Regions from separate parts of the uncultured Phyllobacterium sp. genome, predicted to be linked through region 1. Evidence: riboswitches for the same ligand, from Rfam matches in the RefSeq annotation. Region 1 holds a riboswitch; the other holds the start of a gene.
The links. A riboswitch is a leader RNA that binds a small molecule or an ion and turns the genes downstream of it on or off. The one in region 1 is predicted to bind cobalamin.

Region 1 (4,276 bases):
GACAGTGAAGTCGCCCGACATGTTGGATTTGACGAAGAGGTTCTGATAGGCGGGCTCGATGGACTGGGCGACGCCGCAAATGTTGGAAATCGTTGCGGTGGGGGCAATCGCCATGGTGTTGGAATTGCGCATTCCGGTTGTCGTCACCCGCTTGCGCAGGGCTTCCCAGTCGAGGGTAGTGCTGCGATCCATCGAAAGCCTGGCGCCGGCCGCCGTGCGGGCCTGATCGAGCAGTTCAATGGAATCGATCGGGAGAATGCCTTTTGACCAGAGCGAACCGCTGAAGCTCGGATAGCTGCCACGTTCGCTGGCAAGGTCAACCGATGCCGAAATGGCATGATAGGAAATGGCTTCCATGCTGAGATCGGCGAAAGCCACGGCTTCGTTGGAGGCGTAGGGAATACGCAATGCCTGCAATGCATCCTGGAAACCCATCAAGCCGAGACCGACCGGACGGTGACGCAGGTTGGAATGGCGCGCTTCCGGGATCGTGTAGAAGTTGATGTCGATGACATTGTCGAGCATGCGCATGGCCGTTGCCACAGTGCGCGCCAGACGTTCAAGGTCGAGACCTTCGGCTGCAATGTGATTGGCAAGGTTGATCGAGCCGAGGTTGCACACCGCAACTTCATCCTTCGATGTGTTGAGGGTAATTTCCGTGCACAGGTTCGAGGAATGCACCACGCCGACATGGCCTTGGGGCGAGCGGATATTGCAGGGGTCCTTGAAGGTGACCCATGGGTGGCCCGTCTCGAACAGCATCGTCAAAATCCGGCGCCAGAGATCCAGTGCCCGCACGGTGCGGAAGACACGGATTTCGCCGCGTGCAGCCTTGGCTTCATAGGCCTCGTAGGCAGTTTTGAAGTCCGCGCCATAGAGATCATGCAGATCCGGCGTCTCGTCAGGTGAGAACAGGGTCCACGGCTCGTCCTTTTCCACGCGGCTCATGAACAGATCAGGCACCCAGTTGGCGGTGTTCATGTCGTGGGTGCGGCGGCGGTCGTCACCGGTATTCTTGCGCAGATCGAGAAACTCCTCGATGTCGACATGCCAGGTCTCGAGATAGGCGCAGACCGCGCCCTTGCGCTTGCCGCCCTGATTGACCGCGATGGCCGTATCGTTGGCCACTTTCAGGAACGGTACGACGCCCTGGCTTTCGCCGTTGGTTCCCTTGATATGGGCGCCAAGACCGCGCACGGGCGTCCAGTCATTGCCCAGGCCGCCGGAATATTTTGCGAGGAGCGCATTGTCCTTCACCGCCTTGAAGATGCCGTCGAGATCGTCGGCGACGGTGGTCAGGAAGCAGGAGGACAGCTGCGGACGCAGCGTGCCCGAATTGAACAGCGTCGGTGTGGATGCCATGAAGTCGAACGACGACAGCAGATCGTAGAATTCGATGGCGCGTGCTTCCCGGTCGATCTCGCGGGTGGCGAGGCCCATGGCAACGCGCATCAGGAAGGCCTGCGGCAACTCGAACCGGATACCGCGTGTCTGCTGGAGATAACGATCATACAGAGTCTGCAGGCCGAGATACTGGAACTGCAGGTCGCGTTCCGGCTTCAGGGCTGCTGATATTTTCCGCAGGTCGAAGCGGGCGAGTTCAGGGTCGAGCAGTTCCGCTTCAATGCCGGCCTTCACATAGGCGGGGGAATAATCGGCGTACCGCTCCGCCATTTCGTGCTGGGTCGCCTGTTCAGGCCGGCCGAAGACAAAGCTCAAGGCTTCGCGGCGCAGCTTGTCCAGAAGCAGACGGGCGGTGACAAAGGAATAGTTCGGTTCGGTTTCAACGAGTGTGCGTGCAGCCAGAATGGGCGCAAGCGACAGTTCGTCGAGGGTGATGCCGTCATAAAGATTACGCCGGGTTTCGCTGAGGATCGGCGCGGCGCTCGCCCCCTCAAGTCCTTCACAGGCTTCGTCGATGATGCGGGCAAGCCGCACCGCATCGAGAGGTGTCTTGGTTCCGTCGAGCAGGGTAACGCTCAGCGACGGGCCGGTTTCGGCCACCGGTTCCACCAGCTTCGCCCGTTCTCGCGCCCGTTCTTCCCGGTAGAGCACGTAAGCACGCGCAACCTTGTGGTTTTCGCTGCGCATGAGAGCAAGTTCGACCTGGTCCTGCACATCTTCAATGTGAAACAGACGGCCTTCGCTGCTGCGGCGCTTCAAGGTTGTCACGATCTCTGCAGTCAAGCCTTCGACGACATCGTGTACCCGGCGCGAACCGGCAGCGACATTGCCTTCAACGGCGAGGAAGGCTTTGGTCAGGGCAACAGTGATTTTCAGCGGGTCGAAGGGTGTGACCGAGCCATTGCGGCGAATGACGCGATAGCCGGGCTCGCTGGATGATGGCTGCAATTCGGCAGGACGAACCGGCGACTGACCGTCGGCGCGGGTGGCTTGAAGAGAAAGAGACATGTGCTTATACCCCAAATGTTGGGGGCAAAGGTCGAGCGCACGCGTGCAAGAATCCGGTCAGCTTGCGGCCGACCATTGCAAGCGACACACCGGGACACCCCGCCCGTGGACGTTCATCATGTCATGGCAGGTCTCCTGGCTCACAGGTCGGCGCTGGTGTCGGCCTTCCCGAAGCTGGGCTTCAGTGGCATTGTCGACAACAACTCGCTGTTTACAGTTGCGGGGGCAGCGCCGGCATCAATGTCCAGGACATTTCACCGGCTTCCCTCTTAGCTCCCGGTCTTGCGACTCGGAGAGAACCATAACATCTATATTTAGTATCAAATCGTCGTTTTTAGTCAATAGGTAGATGGATACGTCTTCGCGTACTCAGAGCACTGCGGATTGCGGCAAGACGAACGGCACGGATTTTCCAGGCAGACCGCCCACCTTGAGCGCACATTCATAGACGCGCAGGATGCGGTCATCCGTCAAGACCTCCGTGGGGGTGCCCACAGAATCGGCTCTCCCCCTGTGCATGACCACGACCCGGTCGGCAAACATGGAGGTGAGGTTGAGGTCATGCAGGATAGCGATGACCCCGCCACCGCGATCGGCAAAGTCGCGGGCAATCTGCATGATGATCAGCTGATGTTTGATATCGAGGCTCGACACAGGCTCATCCAGAAACAGGAAGCGCGGCTGGCCGTCGAGCACCGGCTGCCAGACCTGGCAGAGGACGCGCGCCAGTTGCACCCGCTGCTGCTCGCCGCCGGAGAGTTCCTGATAGAACCGCCCACCGAAACCCGCGAGGTCAACGCGCTCAAGCGCTTCATCGGGCAGTGTGTCCACGTTGTGGCGCGAAGCACCGGAGCGGCCGCTGGTCATGCCCAGCTTGACGATCTCACGCACGGTAAACGGGAAGGACAGCGAGGTGGATTGCGGCAGGATCGCCCGCATGGTTGCCATCTGCCAGAGCTTCAACCGGTTGATCGGCATGCTGTTGATGCTGATGACGCCCTCATGCGGCAGATCACCGGAGAGTGCGCGCATCAGGGTCGTTTTGCCTGACCCGTTGGGGCCGACGATAACTGTGAATGCGCCAGCCTGCGCATCAAAGGATACGTCCTCGACGATTCTGTTTCGGCCGAGGGATACGGAGACGTTGGAAACACGGATCATGGTCAGAGGTCCAGAATGCCGCGGCGGCGCAGCAATATCCACAGGAAGAACGGTGCGCCGACGGCTGCCGTGACGATGCCGATCGGCAGTTCCGATGGCGCAACAATCGTTCGGCTGACCGCATCGGCAATCAGCAGCAGGCTGGCACCCAGGAGTGCAGCCGCTGGCAGGAGATAGCGATGATCGGGGCCAATCACGAGGCGCAGCAGATGCGGAACGACGACACCGACAAAGCCGATGCCACCGCTGACCGCAACCGATGCGCCGGTGGCCGCGGCGACGGTGACAATGGCGATGCGTTTGAAGCGCTGTACCGGGATGCCGAGGTGGCTGGCCGATGCTTCCCCGAGGGCGAGCCCGTTGAGGCCGCGGGCGAGGAACGGTGAAATGACGAGGGCGAGCGCAATGAGCGGGCCTGATGCGGCGATCTTGACCCAATTGGCCCCCGCCAGCGATCCCAGCCCCCAGAATGTCAGGTCGCGCAATTGCTTGTCGTCGGCGACATAGACCAGGACACCGATATAGGCGGCGGCCATGGCGCCGAGCGCAATACCGGCGAGCAGCATGGTGGCGATGGATGTCTGCCCGCGCCGCGTCGCGACACGGTAGAGGACGAGCGTGAAGATGAGGGCGCCGAAGAAAGCGGCGAGCGGCAAGGCATAGAGACTGAACAGGGCGATCACCGGGGCGAGGAAGGTTCCAC
Region 2 (4,276 bases), on a different contig from region 1:
AAATAATGCAATCAATTCCGCGGGACTGCCGTTGGAATCGAGGCATTGGCAATATGTGGAACTTCAGTATCTTCTGGACCCTGATCGTCATGGTGCGGACGTGGCCGTTCATCCTGCTGCGCATGATCGTCTATACCGCGATACCTGCTGCCTATTGTGTCATTGTTGCCTGCGGTGCCGGCGCCGGTTATGGCATTGGTCACATTTTTATCCTGTCAGACCCGGAAGCACCCGCACGCTGCGCCGGAAACGGCGGGCTTATTGGTCTCGTGGCTGCGACGGCACTGGTCTGCGATCTGCGTGAGTACCTTCTCTACATTCTCAAGGCGGGCCACATCGCGGTGCTCGTGCATCTCATTGCAGGCAAGGCGGTGCCGGGCGGGCAGGGGCAATTGACCTATGCCCGGACGGTCGTCACCGAACGGTTCATCGAAGCGAATGTGTTTTTTGTCTTTGATCAGCTCATCAAGGCGGTCCTGCAATCCATCAGTGTGCTGACGGCCGGGATCGCATCGCTTGTCCCTGTCCCGGGGGTGTTGGCTGCGGCCAATCTGCTCAACAGCTTCCTCCGCATGTCCATCACCTACGTCGATGAAATCATTCTCGGTTACAATATCCGTATGGCGGGAGCCGCGCCGTTCGACAACGGCATGCGCGGCATCGTGCTCTACGCGCAGAACAGCAGGATCATGGTGAAAAATGCCATCTGGCTGTCATTCATCGTCTGGATCATGACCGCTGGTATTTTCGTGCTGACGCTGACGCCCGCCGCAGCCATGCTTTACTGGATACCGGGACCAAGCGCCGGTTACGCGGTTTTCGTCGCCATTGCTCTGGCATGGGCGGTGAAAATGGCCTTGCTCGAGCCCTTTGCCATCGCTGCCCTGATGACGGTCTATTTCACGACCATCGAGGGACAAGCCATCGACCCGGAATGGGAGGAGCGGTTAAGCCGGACCTCCCAGGCCTTTCGCGACCTGAAGGACAAGGCGCTGGGCGGTCTCGCTGCGGTTTGATCCTAAAGCGGACCCTTGAACACGAAGAATGCGCCGCCGCAGATCATCGCGAAGCCGACGAGGTGGTTGATCGTGATTTTTTCACCAAGATACATCACTGAAAACCCGGCAAAGACCAGAAGCGTGATCACTTCCTGGATGGTCTTCAACTGGGCGGCCGAATAGATCTCGTGACCGTAGCGGTTCGCCGGTACCGCAAGGCAGTATTCGGCAAAGGCAATCATCCAGCTGATGAGGATGACCAGAAAGAGCGGCCGGTCCGCGAATTTAAGGTGGCCATACCAGGCAAATGTCATGAAAACATTTGAGCCAAGCAGCAGGAGGATGGGGCGGATATAATCAAAGGAGGGCATGAAGTGTCCTTGCGCTAAGCGTCTTGGGGCAGGGAATGCATAAGGTTCAAACGGTCAAAGCGATCCGGACAGCAGGCTTACGTCAAGTCGCGCGCAGCGGAAAGGGTGATCTGGGGTTTGGCGACAAGACATGCGCGGTGTGACCTAAAGGCCATAGCCTTGATCAGGCGTTGACGGGCTGTCGTAGCGGGCGTGTCAGATGGATGACGGCAAAAACCGCTGAAACAAGCAGCATCGCGAATCCCAGGAAGGAAAACAGGCTGGTCAGGTGTCCAGGCACATCGCTCCAGCGCGGCCTGATGATATCAGCCGTGTTGTAGGGATCACCGCTATACTGGCACATGACGAAAGAGCCGCCGTTGCGCACAAGTGTGGCATCGAGATCGGAGACGAGGGTACTGACGGCGTCCCGGTGTTCAGGCATGTCGCGCATATACACAAGCACAGCCTTCGTCGCAGCAAGATAAGCGTGCGAACAGGCATTGAACGGGCTTTGCTCATCCGCAATGCTGCCGGGGACAATGCCCCAGAGACAATAGCTGTATTGGATATTGGTGTAGTTCAGCAGCCGCCGGAATTTTTCATCGGTGCGGGTCATGCGGGCCGCCAGATCGAGGATCGGCTTGCGGTAGTCGGCTATAACCGCCATTTCACCATGGGACAGGCTTGGAATGGAAATGCCCGATGTATCGGTGCCGGCGCTGCTGCGGTGCGCCCATCCGCTTGCGGTTTGCAGCATGAACAGGCATGCGACCAGAGCCAGGAACCAGCCTGCCGGGCATCCCATGGGGATATCGAAGCGTTGCGGTCTCATGACAGTCCCATCGGCAGCGGAAGCCTGAACGCCCGCAGGGCGTTCAGGAATGGCGCGACTGCGCTCAGCGTGCCGCATGCAGGCGATAGCGCGGACGCTGTCCGGCCAGAACCCGTTCAGCCAAAGCGCCGAAGAGCAGACCAAGCGTGGTCCAGACGATGACATGGATCCCCAGCGATGCGACGCGGAAGTTCCAGAGAACGGTCGGTGAGAACTGTTCGGGAACTTCGTTGATGGCGGGCAGCGAGTATTGCACCAGCGCAATGAACACGACATAGGCGGCACCGGCCATCAATGTCGCGTTCCATGCGCCGTGCTGGGCATAAAGGCGCTTTGCCAGACCCACAGCCGCCGCAAGGGCACCGAGCGAAACCACCAGCATGACGAAGAACAGTTCCGTTCTGGCCCCGATGGTATCCGGGCTGCCAACCGCAGGCGGATTCATCGGGTACTTGATGCAGGGAACGAGAACAATTGCCACAAAACCCGCGAGCGCCAGCAGGGCCGCCGTACTGCGCGGGCTGAGGGAACTGACCCGGCCATGCACAAAGGCAAAGACCAGGGAGAACAACCCGCCAAGCGCGGCACTGTAGACGACAATGCCGGTAAACAGGCCGATGCCGGCCTGTGTCGCCCGCGTGACAAGCTCCGGTTCAGCCGCTGCGCCGGCCGCCTGGCTCATCTTTTCCTCGAAGGCAATGGCATGATCAACCTGCGGTTCGCCGAACACCCGGGCAAACCCGAACGCCAACAACCCGGCGATGACCCCTACGATCATGCCGCGGATCAAAAGATCTCTTGTCATTGTTTCGTTTCCTCAGTGGCAGGGAAAACCGAGGAGATGGCGGCCGTCATGAACGAATTCGTGCACATACATGCCCGAGAAGAGTGACATCGCACCTTCTTCCGCACCAATGAAATAGATTGCGAGCAGCATGATCAGCCCGCCGAAAATGGCCCAGGGCAAGACTTCGCCAAGAGGAATGGGCGTGACGCCTGCTGACGGCGTAAGAGCGATATCGGACATGAATTTTCTCCCAGAATGACGCGTTCACTAACGGAATAAATGATGTTGCGGCCAGGGTCTGGCTTTCAATCAGTGAAAAAGGACTGATTAATTACAGTGGCGCGACCGCTCCGGAATTTCACCGGCTTCCAAACTCGCAACAGCACGGTTATATCTGTGCGCGCCACAGACTGTCAATGAACGGTCTGCGGGCTGTTTCCGGTTTTTTCCTGAGGGTTTTGAGGGATATTTTGGCCAGAGCCACGCGGTTGACCCTTGTTTGCCATGGCGCCACACCGGCGGTCCGCACAGGTGCTTTCCCCGCCGACGAAGCGCTTGAACCCGGGGAAGCCCAAAACCTGCAGGCCATTGCCGGGCATTTGCGCCGTGCGCACCATGTTTTGACCAGTCCGGCGCTGCGCGCCCGGCAAACCGCCGATGCCCTGGGTTTGGAATCCGTTGTCGATGCGGCGTTGGCGGATATCGACTACGGGAAATGGGCGGGGAGGACGCTTGCCGCTGTCCACCAAGCCCACCCGGACGATGTGACGGACTGGATGAACAATCCCGCTTCGGCCCCGCATGGCGGCGAATCCATCCATGATTTTCTCGTCAGGATTGCAGATTGGATGAGCGCGCATATGCATGATGGCGGTCACACAATCGTGGTGACGCACGCTTCCGTCATTCGCGCCGCTGTTCTGAGCGTCTTGCAGGCACCGGATTCCGCATTTTGGCGCATCGATGTCGAGCCGCGCAGCTGTACGGAAATGAGCAGCGACGGCCGCCGATGGATGCTTCGCGCTGCCGCCTGCGTGCCGCCGCGTCCCACAGGGTTACTGCCATGATCCCGGCAAAAATCAGGCTTAGCTTTCGCCGCGCGGTCGCACCCTTTCTCCGGACCCCTCAAATCCGCCCGCTCACAGGAGTTCTCATGTCACGGCTCATTCGTATTTTTGCTGTCGCAACCGTCCTCAATGCCGGCCTGTTGGGGCAGGTATTGGCGCACGCCCATCTTGAATCGGCAGTTCCGGCCGAAAACGCCATTGTGAAGGTCTCGCCCGTCGAGATCGATCTGAGGTTTTCC

Region 2: linked by a shared signal. The riboswitch ahead of RDL77_RS16445 (CbtB-domain containing protein) and the one ahead of RDL77_RS06005 (ribonucleoside-diphosphate reductase subunit alpha) in region 1 are both predicted to bind cobalamin.

What each region holds. Positions count from the first base shown of each region.
Region 1 is NZ_CABSQF010000006.1:131,724-135,999, reverse strand. Features, by position in the region: gene RDL77_RS06005 (ribonucleoside-diphosphate reductase subunit alpha) at 1-2,412, opposite strand, end outside; cobalamin riboswitch at 2,520-2,731, opposite strand; gene RDL77_RS06000 (heme ABC transporter ATP-binding protein) at 2,782-3,573, opposite strand; gene RDL77_RS05995 (iron ABC transporter permease) at 3,576-4,276, opposite strand, start outside.
Region 2 is NZ_CABSQF010000027.1:40,715-44,990, reverse strand. Features, by position in the region: gene RDL77_RS16465 (hypothetical protein) at 54-1,016, shown strand; gene RDL77_RS16460 (DMT family protein) at 1,019-1,369, opposite strand; gene RDL77_RS16455 (hypothetical protein) at 1,533-2,183, opposite strand; gene RDL77_RS16450 (CbtA family protein) at 2,248-2,988, opposite strand; gene RDL77_RS16445 (CbtB-domain containing protein) at 3,001-3,210, opposite strand; cobalamin riboswitch at 3,242-3,393, opposite strand; gene RDL77_RS16440 (histidine phosphatase family protein) at 3,441-4,037, shown strand; gene copC (copper homeostasis periplasmic binding protein CopC) at 4,124-4,276, shown strand, end outside.